3 regions of the Streptomyces sp. NPDC043861 genome follow, and region 2 is predicted to be linked to each of the others. Evidence: riboswitches for the same ligand, from Rfam matches in the RefSeq annotation. Region 2 holds a riboswitch; each other region holds the start of a gene.
The links. Region 2 has a riboswitch for cyclic di-AMP ahead of AC068D_RS27900 (M23 family metallopeptidase). Riboswitches for the same ligand answer to the same signal wherever they lie in the genome.

Region 1 (7,207 bases), on a different contig from region 2:
GCACGACCGCTTCAGCGACGAGGAGAGGTACGCCATGAACCGCCCTTACGCCCGATACGTCCTGCCGGAGCTCACCGAGCGCACCAGCGTCGGCCTTCGCACGCTCGACCCCTACTCGAAGCTGATGGAGGAGCGGATCGTGTTCCTGGGCACGCCCATCGACGAGACCTCGGCCAACGACGTCATCGCCCAGTTCCTCTACCTCGAGCACGCCGCCCCCGACCAGGACATCAGCCTCTACATCAACTCCCCGGGCGGCTCCATCACCGCCATGATGTCCGTCTACGACACGATGCAGGTGGTGACCTGCGATGTGGCGACGACATGTCTGGGCCAGGCTGCCTCCACGGCCGCCGTGCTGCTCGCGGCGGGGACTCCCGGCAAGCGCATGGCGCTGCCGGGAGCGAGGGTCGTCGTCCGGCAGCCCGCGATGACCGAGCCCGTGGAGGGGCAGCCGACCGATCTGGACATCCAGGCACGCGAGTTGCTGCGACTGCGCGAGGAGATGGCCAGGATGCTGTCGCGGCACACCGGAAGAAGCGAGGAGCAGATCTCCTCCGCCTTCGAACGCGACACCGTCTTCGATGCGCCGGCAGCCAGGGAGTACGGCCTCGTCGACCACATCATCAAGAGCCGCAGGACGTCCGCCGCTTCCCCCTCGGCCCGGTGAGCCGTCGGTGCTGCTCCCGGAACTGCCACCGCTGCCCGCACTGACGCGCGCCGAAAGCGAGTTCATCGACCGCTATCTCGAAGTCGTCGACCAGCTCGGACGAATCAACCCGGCCGGGGGCGCCGCACACACCTATGCCGCCCTGCGCGCCGCACAGGCACTGGCCGCACACGCTGTTGGCCTCCGGGACGCGCTCGCACTGATGCACGCCCGCGGCGAGAGCGAGCTCCACACCCCCACACTTGCCCACGCACTGCGGGTGTTGGACGGGGAGCGAAGGGCGGCGCGAATCATCGTCCCTCCGGAGCCGACCAGTTGAACCGGCGCCCGGAGAGCGGCGACGGAGGCGCGGCTGCGGGGGTGGGCAGGCGTACGAGTGGGTGTCGGCCAACCGGCGTAGGCGTGGCTTCGACATAAGTGCCGTGCGAGTTGCGCAACCTGATGGGCCATTCGGCGGAATGAGAGGTTCCGCTGCTGGTCCAGCGCTCGTCACGCCTCCCTCGTCCGTCGGCCAAATGGGTCCGTCCACCTGAATGGATCAGTGGTGAGGAGCCTCACAAATCGCCGTTTCGACTCGGAAATCCGGCAGTTCGTGCGTCAAGATCCCTGGGACGACAAGCCCCCGCCACCGCGGCGGGGCGGTCCGGGCGGACGCCGAGTCCTGCCGCCGCACCGGATGCCTGGTCGACATCAGTGCTTCGGCAGGAGTGGAGGACCCACGCAGTACGGCCCGGCCGCCGACACGGCAGGGCCTTGGGGTGAAGCCGCTTGCGCGGCCGGGCATCTTCGTTGGCCCGAACCCGACAGGTCATCCTTCACAGGCGGCTGACGAAGGGTTGCGCATGACTGCGCAGACACACGGTCCGTCCCTGCTCTCCCGGACGGGCGCCGTTTCGGCTCTCACCATCGCCGCCGTCGGCGGCTCCCTGCTCGTACCGGGCGGCACACAGGAGGCCCAGGCCGCCACCGCACACGCATCGAAGGCCCTCAAGGTGGCCGCCTCCAAGAAGGGCGCCCCGTACCGGTACGGCGCCACGGGCCCGCACCGCTTCGACTGCTCGGGGCTCACCCTGTACTCGTACAAGAAGGCGGGCAAGGCCCTGCCGCGCACGGCACAGGCGCAGTACAACCGCACGCGGCACATCCGTGCATCCACCCGCCAGGTGGGCGACCTGGTGTTCTTCCACTACCGCGGGAACATCTACCACGTCGGGATCTACGCGGGTCACGGAAAGATCTGGCACTCCCCCAAGACCGGCTCCGTCGTCAAACTGAGCAAGATCTGGTCCAAGAGCGTCCGCTATGGACGCGTGCGCTGACCTGCACGGACGGGCAAACGGCCCAGTGAGGTGACAGGTTCCGCGGGGCACGGGCAATTCGTCATACATGGCCGACGATCCCCGTGCCTCGCGCGACGAGTCCGAGCTCGAAAGAGCGGACCGCAACTTCGCCGAGCTGCTGCAGGAGCTGCGGGTCATCCAGACCGGCGTACAGATCCTGTTCGCGTTTCTGCTGACCCTCGCCTTCACCGCCCGGTTCCCGTCCCTCGACTCGTTCCAGCGAGGCACGTACGTGACGACGCTGATGCTGGCCGTGGTGGCCGCAGCGCTGTTCACCGCACCCGCGGCGGTGCACCGCGGACTGTTCCGCAGGGGCGCCAAACGGGAGATCGTCTCGGTCTCCTCGCGGCTCGCGGGAATCGGCCTTGCGGTGCTCGCCCTGGCCCTGACCTCGGCGGTACTGCTGGTCGTCGATGTCGTGCACGGCACGCCCGAAGGGGTCGCCGCCGCTGCGACGACCCTGTTCGTCTGCGTCCTGCTGTGGGGGGCGCTGCCCCTGGTCCTCGGCCGGAGGCTCAGCGAGCCGCCGGAGCGATCACCAGAGCCAGGCCGAGAGCGGTGAGAGCCCCGCCGCTGACGCCCTCGACGGTGCGAGCGGCCCGCGGCCGGCGAAGCCACCGTCCCAGCCGGTCCACGAGCAGCGCCACCAGTGGGAACCAGACGAGTGCGAGTGCCACGACGATGCCGGCCAGCAGCAGCGTGCGCGGCAGTACCGCGGCATCGTCCGGCACGAACTGCGGCAGCAGGCTGAGGAAGAGCACCGGCGCCTTGGGATTGAGCACATTGGTGAGGAAGCCCTGGCGCAGACTGCGCACGGCTCCCGTGCCGGTCACGAAGCGCTCGGCGTCCCCTACGGCCGCCGGCCTCGGCCGGAGAGCATTGCGCAGGGCCTGTACACCCAGGTAGAGGACGTAGGCACCCCCCACGAACTGGAGCGTCCGGTACAGGACCGGCACGGCGACCAGCAGCGCCGCGAGTCCTGCGACGGCCAACGCGGTGTGGACGACCAGTCCTCCGGCCACCCCGAGCGCGGCGGCGACGCCGTCGGAGCGGGAGGCCAGGGCATTGCGTACGACGACCGTGAAATCTGCGCCCGGCATGGCGACCATGCCCGCCGCGACCCCGACGAAGGCGATCAGCTGTGCGTCCATGACCCCACCCTGGACCACGACAGCCCTTAGCGTGTACTTGCAATCTCCTGGGTCTGCCTGAAGGAACGCTTAAGGGGCACAGATGTACGACCCGACACGGCTGGCGGCACTGGTGGCGGTCGCCGAGGCCGGTTCGATCACCCGGGCCGCGGGCCGCCTCGGCTACACCCCTCCCGCGCTCTCCCAGCAGCTGACCAAGCTGGAGCGCGAAGCGGGGGCGGCGCTGCTGGTCCGCCATCATCGCGGAACCCGGCTGACGCCCGCCGGTGAGGTGCTCGCCGCGCATGCCCGGCGGGTGCTGGACGAGATGGACCGCGCGCGACATGAACTGGCCCGGCTGGCCGGGCTGTCCGGCGGCCGGCTCCGGGTGGGCACGTTCACCACGGCCGGCGTCCATCTCCTGCCGCCGGTGCTGAGCTCGTTCCGCCGGGCCCATCCGGATGTGGAACTGACCGTGGCCGAGTACGAACCGCCGTACGGGGTCGCCGCGGTGGCCTCGGGCGAGGTGGACCTGGCCCTGACGCACGAGTACGAACCGGGCGAACCGTACCCGTTGCCCGCGGGTGTCCTTCTGGAGCCCCTGCTGGTCGAGGAGTTGGTGCTGGTGACTGCACCGGGGCAGCTGCTGGCCGGCGGCTCGGGACGGCTCCCGGTCGATGAGCTCGCGGGCCGGCCTCTCATCAGCAGTGCGCCCTCGCACCCTCCCCGCAGGGGTGTGGAGGGTGCGCTGGCGCGGGCGGGGGCGACATCGGCCGTGGTCTGCGAGTCGCCCGGGTATGCGCTGGTCTGCGCACTGGTCAGCGCGGGGCTCGGGGTCGCGGTCGTACCGGAGATGGTGGCCAGAACGGCGACGACGCCGCTCGGGGTGCGGCCGCTCGAGCCCGCTGCGTTCCGCCGCACGATCTCCGTGGCGCACCGCGGCGACGAGTCCGGTCCCGCAGCCCGCTCTCTGCTGGCCCTGCTGCGCGCCGGGTTCGCACAGGCCACCGGGTAGTGCAACGGCGCGAACCGGCGTCACGGTCGCCGCGGTGCAGTCATTCCGGGCTCTGGACGGGTGCGGGCACCGGCGGCCAGGGCAGCGCGATACGAACGGTCTTGCCACCGTCAGGAGTGGGGATCACCGACAGCCGCCCGCCGTGCTCGGCGGTGAGCCATCGGATGATCACCATGCCCCGGCCGTTGTCCTGCTGCACCGCGGCGGGCAGCCGCTGCGGGTGGCGCGGATGGCTGTCGGTGACGCCGATACTCAGGTGCTCGTCGCGTTCGAGCCGGACGTCGACGGTGAAGGTCGGCGACTGCCCGAAAGTGTGCTGCACGGCGTTGGTCGCGAGCTCGGAGACGATGAGCCGCACGGTGTCGGCCGTTTCCACCTCCCCCGGGAGGCCCCATTCGGCGAGAACGCCGGAGATGTATCTCCGCGCTGCGGAGACCGAGGCGGGATCGCTCGGCAGAGTGATGGATGCTTCCTGGTGGTCTGCCATGGCGGGCCGTCCCTTTCCCACCGAGGCCGGATGACGACACGTGGCGACACGTAGCGGTGATGTGCCGGAGCGGCCCCGGACTGCGCTGGTCCTCAGACTGCCACCGTTGATGACCCCGTAACCCTCGATCCCCCCGGATATGCATATATCTGTCGCTCAAAGCAGTGAACTCTGCTACGCGAGAACGTATTTGGGCGCACACTGGGTGGCTGCGTCATCGGTGGCCGCGGTCCCCCGGGCGGCTCGCCGAAGTCCGGAAGGAGGCGGCTGCGTGCGTCAGGGTCCGGTGGTGCGCCGCCGCAAGCTCGGTGAGGAGTTGCGCGGGCTGCGGCTCGGCGCGGGCCTCACCAGCCGGGAGGCTGCCCGGCTGGTGGGATGGCATCAGTCGAAGGTGAGCCGGATAGAGACCGCGGCGAGCGGGGTGAAACCGGCCGATGTGATGCGGCTGCTCGACGCCTACGGGATCACGGACACTCGGCTGCGCGAACTACTCGGGGCGCTCGCCGGGTCGGCGGGAGGCGGCGGCACGGGCTGGTGGCACGCCTACCGCGGGGTGATTCCGCCCCAGTACCGGGACTTCATCAGTCTGGAGTCCCAGGCGAGTTCCGCCCGCACCCTCGAGACCTCGGTGGTGCCCGGCCTCCTGCAGACCCCGGACTATGCACGGGCGGTGACCCGTTCGGCACTGGACGGTGTGTCCGCCGCGACCGTGGATTCGCTGGTGGAGGTACGACTCGCCCGGCAGGAAGTGCTGCACGGGAAGCGTCCGCTCCAGTTCAGCGCCGTCCTGGACGAGGCGGTGCTGCGCCGGCAGGTGGGCGGGCCCCGGGTGATGCGGGCGCAGTTGGCACGGGTACTGGAGACGGCCCAACTGCCCCATGTGCGGCTTCAGGTGCTTCCCTTTTCGACGGGCGGTTATGCGGGCCTCACCGGGCCTTTCGTTATTTTCTCATTTCCGACCACTTCTGATCTGGACGTAGTTGTTCTAGACCACTTGACGAGTAGCCTCTATCTGGAGCGGAAGGAAGACCTCGAGGCGTACGGCGCCGCGTTCCGCACCATGCAGGCGCACGCGCTCCCGCTCCAGGACTCGTTGGCCCTCATCACCGGGATCGGTGACGGCGCGTAGGAGGCACGCCCATGTCTGATCACCTGATATGCATGCGCACCCGGATCTGCACCCCATGGCGGCGCAGCAGCCGCAGCGTCGGAATGAACAACTGCGTCGAGGCGGCGCGCTGCGCCGACGGCAGGTTCGCCGTGCGCGACTCCAAGGACGTCCGGCGTACCCCGCTGCTCTTCTCGCCCCGGGCATGGAGCGGCTTCGTCCACGGACTGCGCGAGGACGCCACCCGCTGACAGGTCCGTCGCCCGGAGGACCCTCAGGGCCGCGAAGGCGGCCCCGGGCCACGGCTCAGCGGGGCGGCGCCGTCCTCAGGACGACCGCGACGGCCTCGTCGATCTGCCGGTCCGTGAGATCGGCCCTCGCGGTGAGCCTGATCCGCGAAATGCCGTCGGGCACGGACGGCGGCCGGAAGCAGCCGACCGCCAGCCCCTCCGCCCGGCAGTCCGCCGCCCATCCCACGGCCGCCTCCGGTGACGGTGCCTGCACCGAGACGACCGCCGCGTCCGGGCGTGCGGCGGTCAGCCCGGCCCCCGTCAGCCGTTCGTGGAGGGTGGCCGCGACGGCACGGGCACGGTCGGCGAATCCCGGCTCGCGGCGCAGCAGCCGCAGGCTCGCCAGAGCGGCCCCGGCCGCGGCCGGGGCGAGGCCGGTGTCGAAGATGAACGTCCGTGCCGCGTTCACCAGATGGTCGATGACACGGGCCGGGCCGAGCACGGCGCCGCCCTGGCTGCCCAGGGACTTGGACAGGGTCAGGGTGGCGACGACGTGCGCTGCGCCCGCCAGCCCGGCGGCATGCAGTGCACCACGGCCGCCGTCCCCGAGAACGCCGAAACCGTGCGCGTCGTCGACGACGAGAGCCGCTCCTTGCGCGCGGCAGACGTCCGCGAGCGCGGTCAGCGGCGCCGCGTCTCCGTCCACGGAGAAGACCGAGTCGGTGACGACGAGGGCACGCCGGCCCGGGTGGACCTCGAGCGTCTTGCACACGGCCTCCGGATCGGCGTGCGGCACCACTGCCGTCTCCGCCCGCGAGAGCCGGCAGCCGTCGACGATCGAGGCGTGGTTGCCCGCGTCGGACACGATCAGGGAGCCGTGGGTGCTCAGCGCCGTGAGTGCGGCGAGATTGGCCGCGTATCCGGAGGAGAACACCAGTGCGGCCTCGAACCCGCAGAACTCGGCCAGCTCACGCTCGAGTTCCGCATGCAGTTCGGTGCTGCCCGTGACCAGCCGGGAGCCGGTGGAACCCGCACCCCAGCGGCGGGCGGCGGCGGCCGCCGCCTCGGTGACCTCGGCCCTGCGGGTGAGGCCGAGGTAGTCGTTGCTCGCGAGATCGAGCAGGGCGGCGTCGGCAGTTCGCGGCCGGAGCATGCGTACGAGGCCCGCATCCGCGCGCAGACGCGCCGCGTCGTCCGTCCATGCGAAGGGATCCTGGGGCAGGAACT
Region 2 (7,207 bases):
CGGGGTAGGCGGGGATCCGGGGCGCCGACGCGGGGGCCCGTCCCTCGCCCCGTGCCCGCTGGGCCGTGTCGGCCGGCGCCTGTCCTGCGGAATCCGCCTGCGGGTTCCTCCCGGTCCGGCCGGCCGGACCCGCGGTGCCGGGCGTCGCCCCGGACCCGCCCGGACCGGGAGCGGTGGTGCCTGCTGCGCCGGCCCGAGGGGCGTGTGCCACGGCGGGCGGTGGCCCTGTCGTGGGGCCGTCCCCGGCGGATCCCTCGGGCGTACGGCCCGAGGCCGGTCCAGGATGTGCATACCGCGGGTCACCGGCGGCCGGCGGCATGGGCTCGCCGGTGGCGCTCCGGACGGGCTCCCGGCTCCCGTGCCCCGTCGAGTGCCCACCGGGCCCGCCCGTCGGGGCGGAAGACGGAGCAGGGGCGGGGCGCGCTGCGGGCGTGCCCGGGGCGGACGTCCGCGACGGCGGAGCCGGGTCGGCGACGGGGACCAGGGGGTCCGCTCCGGGTTCCGGGAACCGGTGGCCCGGCCCGGACCCGTCCCGGCCGGCCGGAGCCTGATCGGTGCCGGGTGCCGCGGCCGCCCGCGGTGGCGCCGAGCTCGTCGCCGCGGCCAGCGCGTCAGCGAGCCCGCCGAGCTCGACGTGGACCACGAGCACCGGCTTGGCGGGGGCCGTCGCGGCCGCGCTGCGCAGGGCCGCCGCGAGAACCTCGCCGTCGCCCGACTCCGTCACACCCCCCTCCCCCACCCAGGGGATCGCGTTGACGACGACCGCGTCGCACGCGTCGTCCCCCAGTGCCTCGGCCAGTGCGTCGCAGAAGTCCTGGGGCGTCGCCGCCGTCGTCAGATCGCGCGGCGGCAGCGGGTGCAGCCCTTCCGTGAGACAGGCGTCGTACGTCAGCAGGCCCAGCGACTCGGAGTTGCCCAGGATCGCGACGCGCGGCCCCGCCGGCAGTGGCTGCCCGGCCAGCAACAGCCCGGCGTCCACGAGCTCCGTGACGGTGTCGACGCGGATCACGCCTGCCTGCGCGAGCAGTTCCGAGACCGTGGCGTAGGGGACCCTTGTCGTGGGCACCGCATGTCCCGGCGGCGCGCTGCCGCTGTGCCGCGCACCCCGGACGACCACGACCGGCTTGACCGCGGCCGTGCGTCGCGCGAGGCGGGTGAACTTGCGGGGGTTGCCGATCGATTCGAGATACAGCAGAACGACATCGGTGTCCGCGTCCTCGTACCAGTACTGCAGGAAGTCGTTCCCGGACACGTCCGCCCGGTTGCCGGACGAGATGAACGAGGACAGCCCGGCACCTCGCCGGTGGAGCCCGCTGAGCAGCGCGATGCCGATCGCCCCCGACTGGGTGAAGAGCCCGATCCGGCCGGGTGCCGGGGACTCCGGGGCGAGGGAGGCGTTCAGCCGGACGGCGTCCGCCGTATTGATGATCCCGAAGGCGTTCGGCCCGATGATCCTCATCCCGTACGAGCGCGCCTGCCGCACCAGTTCACGCTGCCGGGACCGCCCTTCCGCTCCGCTCTCCGCGTAGCCCGCGGCCAGGACGACCAGCCCCTGCACCCCGTGTTCCCCGCAGTCCGCGACGACGTCCGGCACACGTTCGGCGGAGACGGCCACGACCGCCAGATCGACGGGCTGCCCGATCTCCGCGACCGAGCGGAACGCCGGCACACCGTCCAGCTCGCGCACATCCGGCGCAAGGAAGCGGTTCACCGCGTACATCCGCCCGGTGTAGCCCGATCCGAGGAGATTGCGCAGGGCGGCCCTGCCCACTCCACCCGGTGTACGGCCCACCCCGATCACCGCGACCGACCCCGGTGCGAGCAGTCGCTGCACGGACCTCGCTTCGGCGCGCTGCTCCCGGGCACGCTGCACTGCGAGCGACTCGGCAGTCGGCTCCAGGTCCAGCGTCAGACGGACGGCCCCGTCCTCGAAGCTGCGCTTCTGTGTGTAACCGGCGTCCATGAAGACCTTGATCATCTTGGTGTTCGCGGGCAGCACCTCGGCCGCGAACCGCCTGATCCCACGCTCCCGCGCCACGGCCGTGATGTGTTCGAGCAACGCGGATGCCACGCCTCTCCCCTGATGCGCGTCCTGCACCAGAAAGGCGACCTCGGCCTCGTCGGCAGGTGCGGACGCAGGCATTCCGGTGGCATCGATGCGGTCGTAGCGGACGGTCGCGATGAACTCGCCGCCCACCGTCGCGGCGAGACCCACCCGGTCCACGTAGTCGTGGTGGGTGAAACGGCGCACGTCCTTCGCCGAGAGCCGGGGGTACGGCGCGAAGAAGCGGTAGTACTTGGACTCGTCCGAAACCTGCTCGTAGAAGCTCACGAGCCGTTCGGCGTCCTCCGTGGTGATGGGCCTGATGCGCGCGGTGCCACCGTCACGCAGCACCACGTCGGCTTCCCAGTGGTCGGGGTACGCGTGATCCGACGGGGTCTGCATGGGGGCAAGACTACGACCCGGACACCGGTCGCGAAGCCCGAAGCGGGGGTGCAGTCTGGGTGCACCCGGGACAGCCGGACGACCCGGTCCGCGAGGTCCGGACGACGGACGGAAGAGGATCGCAGGCCCGTCCCGTGCCATCCGCAGCACATGAGATACTGGTCTAGACAACCGCTAGGACTTGAAGGGCATCACCATGGCTGAGCGCCGCGTCAATGTCGGCTGGGCCGAGGGCCTCCACGCCCGCCCCGCCTCCATCTTCGTCCGTGCCGCCACGGCCTCCGGCGTCCCGGTGACGATCGCCAAGGCCGACGGCACGCCGGTCAATGCCGCCTCGATGCTCGCAGTGCTCGGCCTGGGCGCGGAGGGCGGCGAGGAGATCGTGCTCGCTTCGGACGCCGACGGCGCCGAGGCCGCCCTCGACCGACTCGCGAAGCTCGTCGCCGAAGGCCTCGAGGAACTCCCCGAGACGGTCTGATCGGAACGGGCTCCCGCCCGGCCCGCGACCAGGGCGGAAAGTCGGCCGTGAAAACACCGGCGAGCCCGGCAATCAATTCGCACACCGGAGCCGCGACGACCGTAAATTCCCGGTCCCGCGGTTCCGCTGTTCTTTGAATTGAATACCCGCTCTTTGTATACGGTGCTCGTGTTAATGGCGGGCGCTCGCCGTGTTTACGGCATGTTGCGAAGCCCTCACCGCTCCCGGCGCCGGAATCCTCAATCGGTGCGCCCCCGTCGTCCGCTCCGCGTGCACCGCGGTGAGCGCCCGCGCGCGCTCCACGTCGCCGCGCGCAACGGCGTCCACGATCGCGCCGTGCTCGCCCCATGCCTCCACCGGCCGGGCGGGCTGCTCGACGTGGTACATCCAGGCGATCTTGTGGCGGAGCTGGGTGAGCAGCGCGATGAGGCCGGGGCTTCCGGAGGCCTGGGCGAGGGTTTCGTGGAACCAGGCCCCCAGCGACCGCAGATCCTCGGCCTGACCCCGGCGCGCCCGGTCCTGCCCCAGCCTGACCAGGCCGCGCAGCACCTTGAGGTGGGCTTCGGTGCGCCGCCGGGCGGCCCTCGCCGCGCCCAGCGGCTCCAGCAGCATCCGTATCTCCAGGAGGTCGGCGGCGTCCTGCTCGGTGGGCTCCGCAACACATGCACCGGCATGCCGGCGGGTGATGACGAAGCCCTCCGACTCCAGGGTGCGCAGAGCCTCGCGCACCGGGACCCGTGAGACGCCGTACCGGCGCGCCAGTTGCTCCTCGGCCAGCCGGCTGCCGCGCTCGAAGACACCGGAGACGATGTCGTCACGGATCGCCGTGCATACCGAGCGCGCAGGAATGCGCATACCAAACCTCCGCCTTTAATCCACGCGAAACCCAGTCGAGCGACGTCTGTTCGGTGACTCTATTGCAATGGGCCGCAATTTCCGATGGCCTACAGCAATCCGTGGATATCTTTTGGCCTGAATATGCCGAAGACCCCGGCCGGTCTCGATGACCGGGCCGGGGCCTTCGTACTGCTCGCTGCGGGTACTGCTCGCTGCGAGCGTCAGACCTTGACGCCGTGGCCGCGCAGATACGCGACGGGGTCGATGTCCGAGCCGTACTCGGGGCTCGTACGGGCCTCGAAGTGGAGGTGCGGACCAGTGCTGTTGCCGGTCGACCCGGAGACACCGATCTGCTGGCCCGGGGTGACCCGCTGGCCGACGGAGACGCCGATGGACGACAGATGGCCGTACTGGGTGTAGGTGCCGTCGTTCATCTTGATCACGACGTTGTTGCCGTAGGCACCGCCCCAGCCCGCCTCGACGACCGTGCCCGTGCCGACGGCGACGACCGAGGAGCCGGACGCGGCGTGGAAGTCGACGCCGGTGTGGCTGCCGGAGGACCAGACCGCACCGCCCGCGTGGTAGTCGGTGCTGACGTAGGAACCGGCGACGGGGAGGGTGTAGGTCATCAGGCGCTTGCGCTCGGCCTCGCGGGCGGCGCGCTCCTCGGCCTCACGAGCGGCCTTGACGCGGGCCTCCGCCTTCCGCTTCGCCTCGGCCTCGGCCTTGGCCTTGGCGGCGATCAGCTCGGCCTCGTGCTGCTGGGCGTCGGCCTGGGCGTCTACCTGCTCGGCGAGGATGTCGCCGGCGACGATCTGGTTCAGACCGGTGTCCTCGACGGAGGACGCTTCCGTGTCGGCGGCGAGCGCCGGGGAGGCGAGGGTTCCGATGACGCCGGTGGTGGCGAGGGCCGCGGCTCCCGCGACACCCGCACGCCTGCGCGACAGCCTGCTCGGAGCACGATGCTTCCCGGTGGCACGGGTGAACGCCATGTAGTGGCTGATCCTTTCCTTCCTTCTCGCCTACCGGGTTAGCTGACGGGTTCGGAGCAGGAAGGTCTCCTACGGGCCCCTCCGCGCGAGCGCGAAGGCGTCCGATTCACCCCAGGGACATATGGGTCCCCGGCTCCCCAGGCTCGCGCCCGACGGGGACTCGGCGATGGCTGTCCGATGCCGCGGGTGCGGCGGGTGCAACTGGCGGACAGCGCAGATGACGCTAGGCCGGACATCTGTCAATCACCAAACGGTCACGAAGATTTGTAGTGCATGCCACAGCCCAGACGGGCAGCCTCTCCAACAAAACGGACATACGGAAGGGCCCCGTTGACACTTGGTCAACGGGGCCCTCATGGGTCGCTTCACGCCATGGGCGGTCAATCAGCCCGTGACAACCGTCACTTCACCGATGCCCAGCTCCCTGACGGGCCCCTCGATCTCCGAGGCGTCCCCCACCAGGATCGTGACGAGCCGGTCCACCGGGAAGGCGTTGACGACCGCAGCCGTCGCCTCGACGGTGCCGGTCTCGGTCAGCCGCGCGTACAACCGGGCCTGGAAGTCGTCCGGAAGGTCCTGCTCGACCTGGTCGGCCAGGGTGCCCGCGACCGACGCCGCGGTCTCGTACTTGAGCGGGGCGACACCCACGAGGTTCTGCACGGCGACATCGCGCTCGGCGTCCGTCAGCCCCTCCGCCGCCAGGGTGCGCAGCACCTTCCAGAGGTCCTCCAGGGCCGGGCCGGTGTGCGGGGTGTCGACGGAGCCGCTGATGGCCAGCGTGGCCGCGCCCGTGGCCCCTCCGGGGACGGCAGGAGCGGAGGAGCGCAGCACCTGGGCAAAGGCCCGGACGCCGTAGGTGTAGCCCTTCTCCTCCCTCAGGACACGGTCCAGTCGGGAGGTGAGGGTGCCGCCCAGGCAGTACGTGCCGAGCACCTGGGCCGACCAGACGCTGTCGTGGCGGTCCGGGCCGATGCGGCCGATGAGCAGCTGTGTCTGCACCGCACCGGGACGGTCGACGATCACGACACGGCCCGAGTCGTCCGCCGTGATCGGCGGCATGGGGCGGCTCTCGGCCGCGCCACCGGTCCAGGCGCCCAGCGTGTCGGCGAGCACGGCGTCGACGTCGACACCGGTGAGATCGCCGACGATCACGGCAGTGGCGGAGGCGGGGCGGACGTGCGCCTCGTAGAAGGCCCGCACGGCGGCGGAATCGATGCGCTCCACCGTCTCCTCGCTTCCCTGGCGGGGGCGGGACATCCGGGAGGAGGCAGGGAAGAGCTGCTTGGAGAACTCCTTGGCGGCGCGACGGGCCGGGTTCGCGGTCTCGTGCGGAATCTCGTCCAGCCGGTTCCGTACGAGCCGTTCCACCTCGCTGTCCGCGAACAGCGGTGCGCGCAGGGCCTCGGCGAGCAGACCGAGGGCCTTGGGGAGACGGGAGACCGGCACCTCGAGGGACAGGCGCACACCGGGGTGGTCGGCATGCGAGTCGAGGGTGGCGCCGCACCGCTCCAGCTCGGCGGCGAACTCCTCCGCCGTGTGCTTGTCGGTGCCCTCGGACAAGGCCCGCGCCATGATCGTCGCGACACCGTCGAGGTCCTCGGGCTCGGCGTCCAGCGGAGCGTCGAGGAAGATCTCGACGGCCACGACCTGCTGGCCGGGGCGATGGCAGCGCAGGACGGTCAGTCCGTTGTCGAGTGTGCCGCGGTCCGGGGCCGGGAAGGCCCACGGCCTCGCCTCGCCGGGCTGCGGCTGCGGGTGGAAGTCCATGGTCACGGCAGCGTCGGTCACTGTGCGGCCCCCTCTGCGTCCTGTGCGTCGTCGTTGTCCTCGGTGGCCCCGACCGGCTCGTACACCAGCACCGCCCGGTTGTCCGGGCGCAGTCGTGCCTGGGCGACGGCCTGCACCTCTTCGGCGGTGATGTCGAGGATCCGCGAGACGGCGCTGAACGCCAGCTTCGGGTCTCCGAACAGCACGGCGTACCGGCACAGTTCGTCGGCACGGCCGGCGACCGTGCCGAGCCGGTCCAGCCATTCGCGCTCCAGCTGCGCCTGGGCGCGCTCCATCTCCTCGGGCGTCGGGCCCTCGGCGGCGAACCGCTGGAGCTCGTCGTCCACGGCCTCCTCGATCTCGGGCACCTCGACCCCGCCGGACGTCTTCACGTCCAGCCAGCCGAGCGAGGGGGCACCGGCGAGCCGCAGCAGACCGAATCCCGCGGCGACCGCCGTGCGGTCGTGGCGCACCAGGCGGTTGTGCAGGCGGGACGACTCCCCGCCGCCGAGGACGGTGAGCGCCAGATCGGCGGCGTCGCTCTCACGCGTCCCGTCGTGCGGCAGCCGGTAGGCGGCCATCAGCGCACGGGCGGGCACCTCCTCGACGATCTCCTCGCGCAGCTGCCGGCCGATGATGTCGGGCAGGGACCCGTCGCGCGGCGGCTGCTTGCCGTCGTGGGACGGG
Region 3 (7,207 bases), on a different contig from region 2:
GCACCGGCCAGGGCGAGGGTGAGCGCGGTACGGGCAGCAGGGCGGGAGAGCGTGCGCTGCTTGGGTTTGCGGTGCGCTGCCACGAGGGCCAGTCCTTCCGGAGTCCTGCGGTTCACGTCGAAGGAGTCCGGCGGCGGGCCGCACAGGGGAAACAGCCCGTCGCCGGATCCATCGGCGTGGCGGCCGACGGCGCCGCCCCGGACGTGTGGCGGCGGTGGGAGTCGGCCACCTGGGGGAGGACGCTAAGCCTCGGCGGCGCCCGGGAGAGGCGTCATGACCGGAATTGGCGTCAGTCGGACCGGCCGGGTCGTTTTCGGACCGTAAGGCTAGGCTCCGGTGCCATGGACGTACTCATCAATGTCTTCGTCGCCCTGCACATCATCGGTATTGCGGCGCTGCTCGGCGGCTTCCTGACCCAGATGAAGGCGATGGGGCAGGGGACGGCGCGCTTCACGCCCGCGATGCTGCACGGGGCGCTGACGATGCTGGTCACGGGTGTGGCGCTGGTAGGGCTCAACGAGGCGGACGGCCAGGCGGTGAACAACCTCAAGGTCGGTATCAAGCTCGCGGTGCTGGTGGTGATCCTCGCCCTGGTCTATGTCAAGCGGGACGACGAGCAGGTGGACAAGGCGCTGTTCGGCGCGATCGGTGCTCTGACGGTGGCCAACATCTTCATCGCGACGTTGTGGACCTGACGCCCGCCCGGGTCCGGGCCCGGACGGCGTGACGCGCATCCGGGCACGGTCCGGCTCCATGCCGGCAGCGGTGGGGCGAGCCGCCCGGCGCCGGCGACGTGGCGCGGGGTGATGCCGACGCGCCGCAACCCGCCCCGGTCGAAAGCGGTTTGCGGCACGGTCGGGTCTGTCCGGTCGGCAGTGCGGGCCCGGCACCGTCCGGACGGGGTGCCGGGACAGCCTTCAGACGGGGCGGACGCTCCCGTAGATCGGCATGTAGTAGATCGATTCCTCGCGGACGTTCGCACCCGGCTTCGGGGCGTGGATCATCCGGCCGTCGCCGATGTAGATGCCGACGTGGCTGATGTCGTCGTAGAAGAAGACCAGGTCGCCGGGGAGGAGATCCTTCGTCGCCACGCGACTGCCGACCTCGACCTGATCCCAGGTGGTGCGCGGCAGATCGACTCCGGCGGCCTTCCAGGCGGCCTGGGTGAGGCCGGAGCAGTCGTACGAGCTGGGACCGGTCGCGCCCCAGACATACGGCTTGCCGATCTGGGCACGTGCGAAGGAGAGGACCTTCTCGGCCTTCGCGGCGTACGTGCCGGAACTGGTCCCGGTACTGGTCCCGCTCCCGGTGCCTGAACCCTGGTCCGTGCCGGGCTGGTTCTGTTCCTGTTCCCTCGCCCGGCGTTCGGCCTCGGCCCTGGCCGCCGCTTCCGCCTCCGCGCGGGCCTTTGCCTCGGCCTTGCGGCGGGCCTCCTCCTCGCGCTTCTGCTCCAGTGCCTCGAGCCGCGCCTTCTCCTCGGCAGTCAGCTTCGACAGGAGCGTCCGGGCCTCGGCGAGCTTCTGCTGGACCTTCTCCTTGCTGGAGCGCAGCGACTCCTGGGAAGCCGTGAGGGTCTCCAGGCTCTTGGTCGCCTTCGCGCGCTGCTTCGCTGCAGCGGCACGCTGCTCCTCGAAATCGGCGACGGCGCCGCGCTGCTCGTCGGAGAGCCGGTCCATCAGATGGGTCTGGTCGAAGTACGCCTGCGGGCTGTCGGCGAAGAGCAGTGCGGCGGTCGGCGTGACGGCACCGGTCCGGTACTGGGCGGCCGCGTACGAACCGAGTTCGCGGCGTGCCTCGTTCAGGGATTCGGTGCGCTCGGCGGCATCGTCGAGGAGCCGGTCGACCTCGTGGCGCTTCTCGGTGGTGTCCTCTTTCGCCTGGTTGTACTGCTGGGTCGCAGTACCCGCCTGCCGGTAGAGGTCGTCGACCTTCTTCTGGACCTCTTCGATGCTGGGTCTCGGTTCGGCCTGGGCGCTCTGGGTGGAGAGCAGGGTGACACCCGCGAGGGCGGCCGTCGTGAAACCGACGGCGGAGTTTTTCGTACGTGGGCGCGTACGGGTCTGCGTCTTGCGATGCGACGCCAAGGCCGGCATCTCCTTCCGTCGACCGCCTACCGGGTTAGCTGTCGGGTTCGGACGGATCGGAAGGCTGTCCTACGGGCCGAGTTGAGCCAGGCCCGATTCACCCCAGTTGTGCATGGTGGGTCCCCGGTTCCGAACTTCCTTGCGGAAAGCCCGGATTCGGCGTGGCCGCCCGATTGGCGTCGGTCGCCGATGAGGGGAACGGGCCGCCTGGGCGAGCACGCTAGCCACATCGTGGTGCTTCTGTGAAGGTCGATGTGCGATATGCCCGATACATTTTCGTTACCTTTACGTATGGTGATTGATGCGCTACGTAGGGTGGTTGGCGGGTTGTCGTCGAAGGCGGGGACAGGCTGTCGGTGCGGCGGCCTAGACTCGTAGAGCGATGAGCAGCCTCTTTGACGACAGCTTCCTGGCGGACCTCCAGCGCACCTCGGCCTCGGAGGAGCCCCCGCCGCCCGAGCACGACGAGCACGGTGAGCACGGGCCCCACGAGGAGGTCCCGCACGACCTTTTCGAGGGCGCATTCGACGTGCCCCCCGCACGGGACGCGTACTACCGCGACGGTGCGCCGCGCCCCGCCGTGGACCCGGCCGTGCTTCTCGAGGGGCTGAACGAGCAGCAGCGCGCCGCCGTCGTGCACACCGGCGCCCCGCTGCTCATCGTGGCCGGTGCCGGCTCCGGCAAGACCCGGGTGCTGACCCACCGGATCGCCCATCTGCTGGCGACCCGCCATGTCCACCCCGGCCAGATACTGGCGATCACGTTCACGAACAAGGCCGCGGGCGAGATGAAGGAGCGCGTCGAGCACCTCGTCGGGCCGCGCGCGGGCGCCATGTGGGTCTCCACCTTCCACAGTGCCTGCGTCCGCATCCTGCGCCGGGAGAGCAAGAAGCTCGGTTTCACCTCGTCGTTCTCGATCTACGACGCCGCCGACTCCAAGCGGCTGATGGCACTCGTCTGCCGCGATCTTGACCTCGACCCCAAGAAGTTTCCGCCGAAGTCCTTCACCGCCAAGATCTCGAACCTGAAGAACGAGCTGATCGACGAGGAGACCTTCGCCGAGAGCGCGGCCGACGGCTTCGAGAAGACGCTCGCCGAGGCCTACCGGATGTACCAGGCGCGGCTGCGCGAGGCCAACGCGCTGGACTTCGACGACATCATCATGACCACCGTCCATCTGCTCCAGGCGTTCCCGGACGTCGCCGAGCACTACCGGCGCAGGTTCCGCCATGTCATGGTCGACGAGTACCAGGACACCAACCACGCCCAGTACACGCTGGTGCGCGAGTTGGTCGGCACGGGGTACGAGGACCTGGCCCCTGCCGAACTGTGCGTCGTGGGTGACGCCGACCAGTCGATCTACGCCTTCCGCGGCGCCACGATCCGCAACATCCTCCAGTTCGAGGAGGACTACCCGGACGCCACCACGATCCTGCTGGAGCAGAACTACCGCTCCACCCAGACGATCCTCTCCGCGGCCAACGCCGTCATCGAGCGCAACGAGAGCCGCCGCCCCAAGAACCTGTGGACGAACGCGGGCGCGGGCGCACAGATCACCGGCTACGTCGCGGACACGGAGCACGACGAGGCCCAGTTCGTCGCCGACGAGATCGACCGGCTCACCGACGCGGGCGACGCCAGGGCCGGGGACGTCGCGGTCTTCTACCGGACCAATGCGCAGTCCCGTGTCTTCGAGGAGATCTTCATCCGCGTCGGCCTGCCCTACAAGGTCGTCGGCGGGGTGCGCTTCTACGAGCGCAAGGAAGTCCGCGACGTGCTGGCCTATCTGCGCGTCCTGGCCAATTCCGAGGACAACGTCCCGCTGCGCCGGATCCTCAATGTCCCCAAGCGCGGCATCGGCGAGCGCGCCGAGGCGATGATCGACGCGCTGGCGCTGCGGGAGCGGATCACCTTCCCGCAGGCGCTGCGTCGGGTGGACGAGGCGTACGGCATGGCGGCCCGGTCGGCCAATGCCGTGAAGCGCTTCAACACGCTGATGGAGGAGCTCGGCACCATCGTGGAGTCCGGTGCGGGCCCGGCCACGATCCTGGAAGCCGTGCTCGAACGAACGGGATATCTCGCCGAGCTGCAGGCGTCGACCGACCCGCAGGACGAGACCCGCATCGAGAACCTGCAGGAACTTGCCGCCGTGGCCCTGGAGTTCGAGCAGGAGCGCGGGGAGGCCGGCGAGGCGGGGTCCGGCACCCTCGCCGAGTTCCTGGAGAAGGTCGCGCTGGTGGCCGACTCCGACCAGATCCCCGACGAGGACGAGGAAGGCACCGGCGTCATCACGCTCATGACGCTGCACACGGCCAAAGGTCTTGAGTTCCCTGTCGTGTTCCTCACCGGCATGGAGGACGGCGTCTTCCCGCACATGCGGGCGCTCGGCCAGACCAAGGAGCTGGAGGAGGAACGACGGCTGGCGTACGTCGGCATCACGCGCGCCCGCGAGCGGCTCTATCTGACGCGGTCGTCGATGCGCAGTGCCTGGGGTCAGCCCGCGTACAACCCGCCGTCGCGCTTCCTGGAGGAGATCCCGGACGCGCATCTGCAGTGGAAGCGCACTGGTCCCATGGCGGCTCCTGCCGGTCCGACGTCCGGGATCACGTCCTCGCTCTCGTCGGCCCGGTCGCGTTCCGGCCCTTCGGGCTTCGCGACGCGGCGTACGACCGACCGGCCGGTGATCGCACTGGCGGTCGGGGACCGCGTCACACATGACCAGTTCGGGCTCGGTACCGTGATGGCCGTGACCGGGGCGGGGTCGGATGCGCAGGCGACGATCGACTTCGGGGACGCGAAGCCGAAGCGACTTCTGCTCAGGTATGCGCCGGTGGAGAAGCTGTAGCGGGGGCACCACAGCCGGGCGGCCGTGGCTCCGACCGGGGCCGGAGCTGCCCGGCGGGCCCGGCCGACGGGCGGGCTACGTCGGGTTGAGGCCGTGGCTGCGCAGCCATGACAGCGGGTCGATCGCGGACCCGCCGCCCGGGCGCACCTCGAAGTGCAGGTGCGGGCCGGTGGAGTTGCCCGAGTTCCCGGAGTACGCGATGACCTCGCCGGCCTTGACCGAGCCGGAGCGGATCTTGGTGCTGCTGAGGTGGCAGTACCAGGTCTCCGTGCCGTCGGCGGCGGTGACGATCGCCATGTTGCCGTAGGCGCTGTTCCACTGGGTGCGCACGGTGCCGTCCGTGGCGGCCTTCACGGCGGTCCCGTACGAGACGGGGAAGTCGATACCGGTGTGCATGGACATCCAGTTGACGCCGGCCTGGCCGTAATAGGCGCTGAGTCCTTGCTGGCTCACCGGCAGGGCGAACTTGGGCCGAAGCGCCTCGCGGCGGGCGGCCTCCTCCTCGCGCTTCTTGCGGTCCGCCTCCTGGCGCGCCTTGAGGTCGATGCGCTCCTGGGTGCGGCTGGCGCGGTCGCCGAAGTCGCGGGCGTCGGCGCTCAGTGCGGCGAGCTGGGTGTCGAGCTTGTTGTTCGCGGCGACGGGCTTGACCGATGCCGGATCGGCGGCCGTGACCGCGGTCTTGCTGCTCTTCTCCTCGCCCCCGGTGAGTCCGCCGACCGAGGCCGCCGCGACACCGGCGACTCCCATGACACAGACGGAAGGTACGGCCACGGTGAGCATGGCCGAGCGCTTGGCGGGGGTGCGGCGACGGCCGCGGCTTCCGCCGGAGCGGCGCACAGGGCGGACAGCAGGGGCGGTGACGGTGGCCGCGGCGGCGATGAGTTCGGTCTCGTCGTAGCCCTCGTGCCCCTCGTAGGAGTCGTGGCCGACGGGGTCGTGCTCGTTCGCGTGCTCGGCCTCGAGCCCGGGCTGCGGATCGTGCTCGTGCGGGAACTCCGGGCCGGACTCGGGCTCGATGACGGGGACGTTCTCGGCATGAGCCGTGAACTCGCCCTCGGGGGAGAACTGTTCCGGGATGGGGACGTGCTCGGTGTAGTAGCCGCTGTATTCCGAGTGCTCCGTGTGCTCCGTGTATGCGGAGTGCTCCGCATACACCACGGCATGTTCCCCGTGTTCCGTGTGCTCGGAATGTTCCGCATGTGCGGGGTGTTCCGGGTGCACGGGATGTTGCGCGTACTGCGCCTGGTAGGCGTCGGACACCGGCTCGGGGGCCGTTTCGGCGCCGGAGTTCCAGGCAGTTGCGTCGTATGTACCGGTTTCGTACGTGGTGCCGTACCCTCCGGCCGCAGGCCACTGGCCCGTCGCGTCGTACGCGAAGCCGGCTGCGGTGGTCTCGAACTGCCCCGTCTGATTCCAGGCGTTGGCGTCCCACTGGCCGGTGGAGTCGTACTGCTGCTGGTGTCCTTGAGTGCCGTAGGCGTCGTACCCCGCTGTCGCCGACTGCCACTGCGTCGCGTCGTACTGCCCGCTGTAACCGGTCTCGTAGCCGTGGCTTCCCGGAAGGGCGCCGAAGAGCGGGTCGGTGTCGAAGCTGCCGGAGGCGTAGGGCGCGTACCCGGCGTCGGGGTGCTGGTCGTTCACCAACTTCTCTCTCGCCTCGGCAGCAGGACCAGGATTCGGGGCCACCGGCGACGGGGGCTCCCGAGGAAGCAGTGGGCGCGACTGTACCCGGCGGTATGCGACGCCGACAATCTTCCGCTGGTTTTGGGTGAGCGGGAAACGGGCATTCGGCCGTCTTTCGGCGGACTGCAGGCGGAGCTTTGGCCTTACGTTCGAAGAGTGTTCGATGTCTGTCCCTGTGCCTGGCCTCAGGCGACCGACACGACTCCGGACGTTCCGGCCTCCGATTCCGAGACTTCGAGCGCCTCGCGGACGCTCGCTGCCACGGCGGGGTGCACGGGTAGTGCGAGGTGCCCGATGCCGCTGACGCGGATGTTCTGGACCAGAAGGTCCGGGTGGTCGAGGCGAGCCGTCTCGAGCGGGACCATGATCTGGTCCAGGTCGCTCCAGAAACTGACGAACCGCGTCCGGCACCCCGGCGCGGGCAGCCGCAGCTCCTCCAGTACGGCGGAGCCGGGGCGCATCTGTCGCACGAGGGGGTGGGCGCTCGCGAAGGGGGCGACGGCCGTGCCCGAGTGGGGAGTGCCGAGGGTGACGAGGACCCGGACGCGCCGGTCGCCGCCGAGCCGCTGCACGTAATAGCGGGCGATCAGGCCGC

Region 1: another riboswitch for cyclic di-AMP. It lies ahead of AC068D_RS29855 (C40 family peptidase); the one in region 2 lies ahead of AC068D_RS27900 (M23 family metallopeptidase).
Region 3: another riboswitch for cyclic di-AMP. It lies ahead of AC068D_RS16320 (C40 family peptidase); the one in region 2 lies ahead of AC068D_RS27900 (M23 family metallopeptidase).

Annotation. Positions count from the first base shown of each region.
Region 1 covers NZ_JBWKDP010000016.1:88,561-95,767, forward strand. Annotated here, with positions in the region: gene AC068D_RS29845 (ATP-dependent Clp protease proteolytic subunit) at 35-670, shown strand; gene AC068D_RS29850 (hypothetical protein) at 678-989, shown strand; cyclic di-AMP (ydaO/yuaA leader) riboswitch at 1,355-1,509, shown strand; gene AC068D_RS29855 (C40 family peptidase) at 1,513-1,989, shown strand; gene AC068D_RS29860 (DUF6328 family protein) at 2,057-2,572, shown strand; gene AC068D_RS29865 (LysE family translocator) at 2,526-3,161, opposite strand; gene AC068D_RS29870 (LysR family transcriptional regulator) at 3,244-4,155, shown strand; gene AC068D_RS29875 (ATP-binding protein) at 4,196-4,642, opposite strand; gene AC068D_RS29880 (helix-turn-helix domain-containing protein) at 4,914-5,771, shown strand; gene AC068D_RS29885 (DUF397 domain-containing protein) at 5,783-6,001, shown strand; gene AC068D_RS29890 (8-amino-7-oxononanoate synthase) at 6,057-7,207, opposite strand, start outside.
Region 2 covers NZ_JBWKDP010000014.1:106,657-113,863, forward strand. Annotated here, with positions in the region: gene AC068D_RS27885 (bifunctional acetate--CoA ligase family protein/GNAT family N-acetyltransferase) at 1-2,446, opposite strand, end outside; gene AC068D_RS27890 (HPr family phosphocarrier protein) at 2,643-2,924, shown strand; gene AC068D_RS27895 (GntR family transcriptional regulator) at 3,096-3,779, opposite strand; gene AC068D_RS27900 (M23 family metallopeptidase) at 3,983-4,753, opposite strand; cyclic di-AMP (ydaO/yuaA leader) riboswitch at 4,767-4,929, opposite strand; gene AC068D_RS27905 (M16 family metallopeptidase) at 5,138-6,520, opposite strand; gene AC068D_RS27910 (M16 family metallopeptidase) at 6,538-7,207, opposite strand, start outside.
Region 3 covers NZ_JBWKDP010000006.1:115,811-123,017, reverse strand. Annotated here, with positions in the region: gene AC068D_RS16330 (C40 family peptidase) at 1-83, opposite strand, end outside; gene AC068D_RS16325 (hypothetical protein) at 342-695, shown strand; gene AC068D_RS16320 (C40 family peptidase) at 918-2,093, opposite strand; cyclic di-AMP (ydaO/yuaA leader) riboswitch at 2,092-2,256, opposite strand; gene pcrA (DNA helicase PcrA) at 2,467-4,929, shown strand; gene AC068D_RS16310 (M23 family metallopeptidase) at 5,005-6,570, opposite strand; gene AC068D_RS16305 (esterase/lipase family protein) at 6,798-7,207, opposite strand, start outside.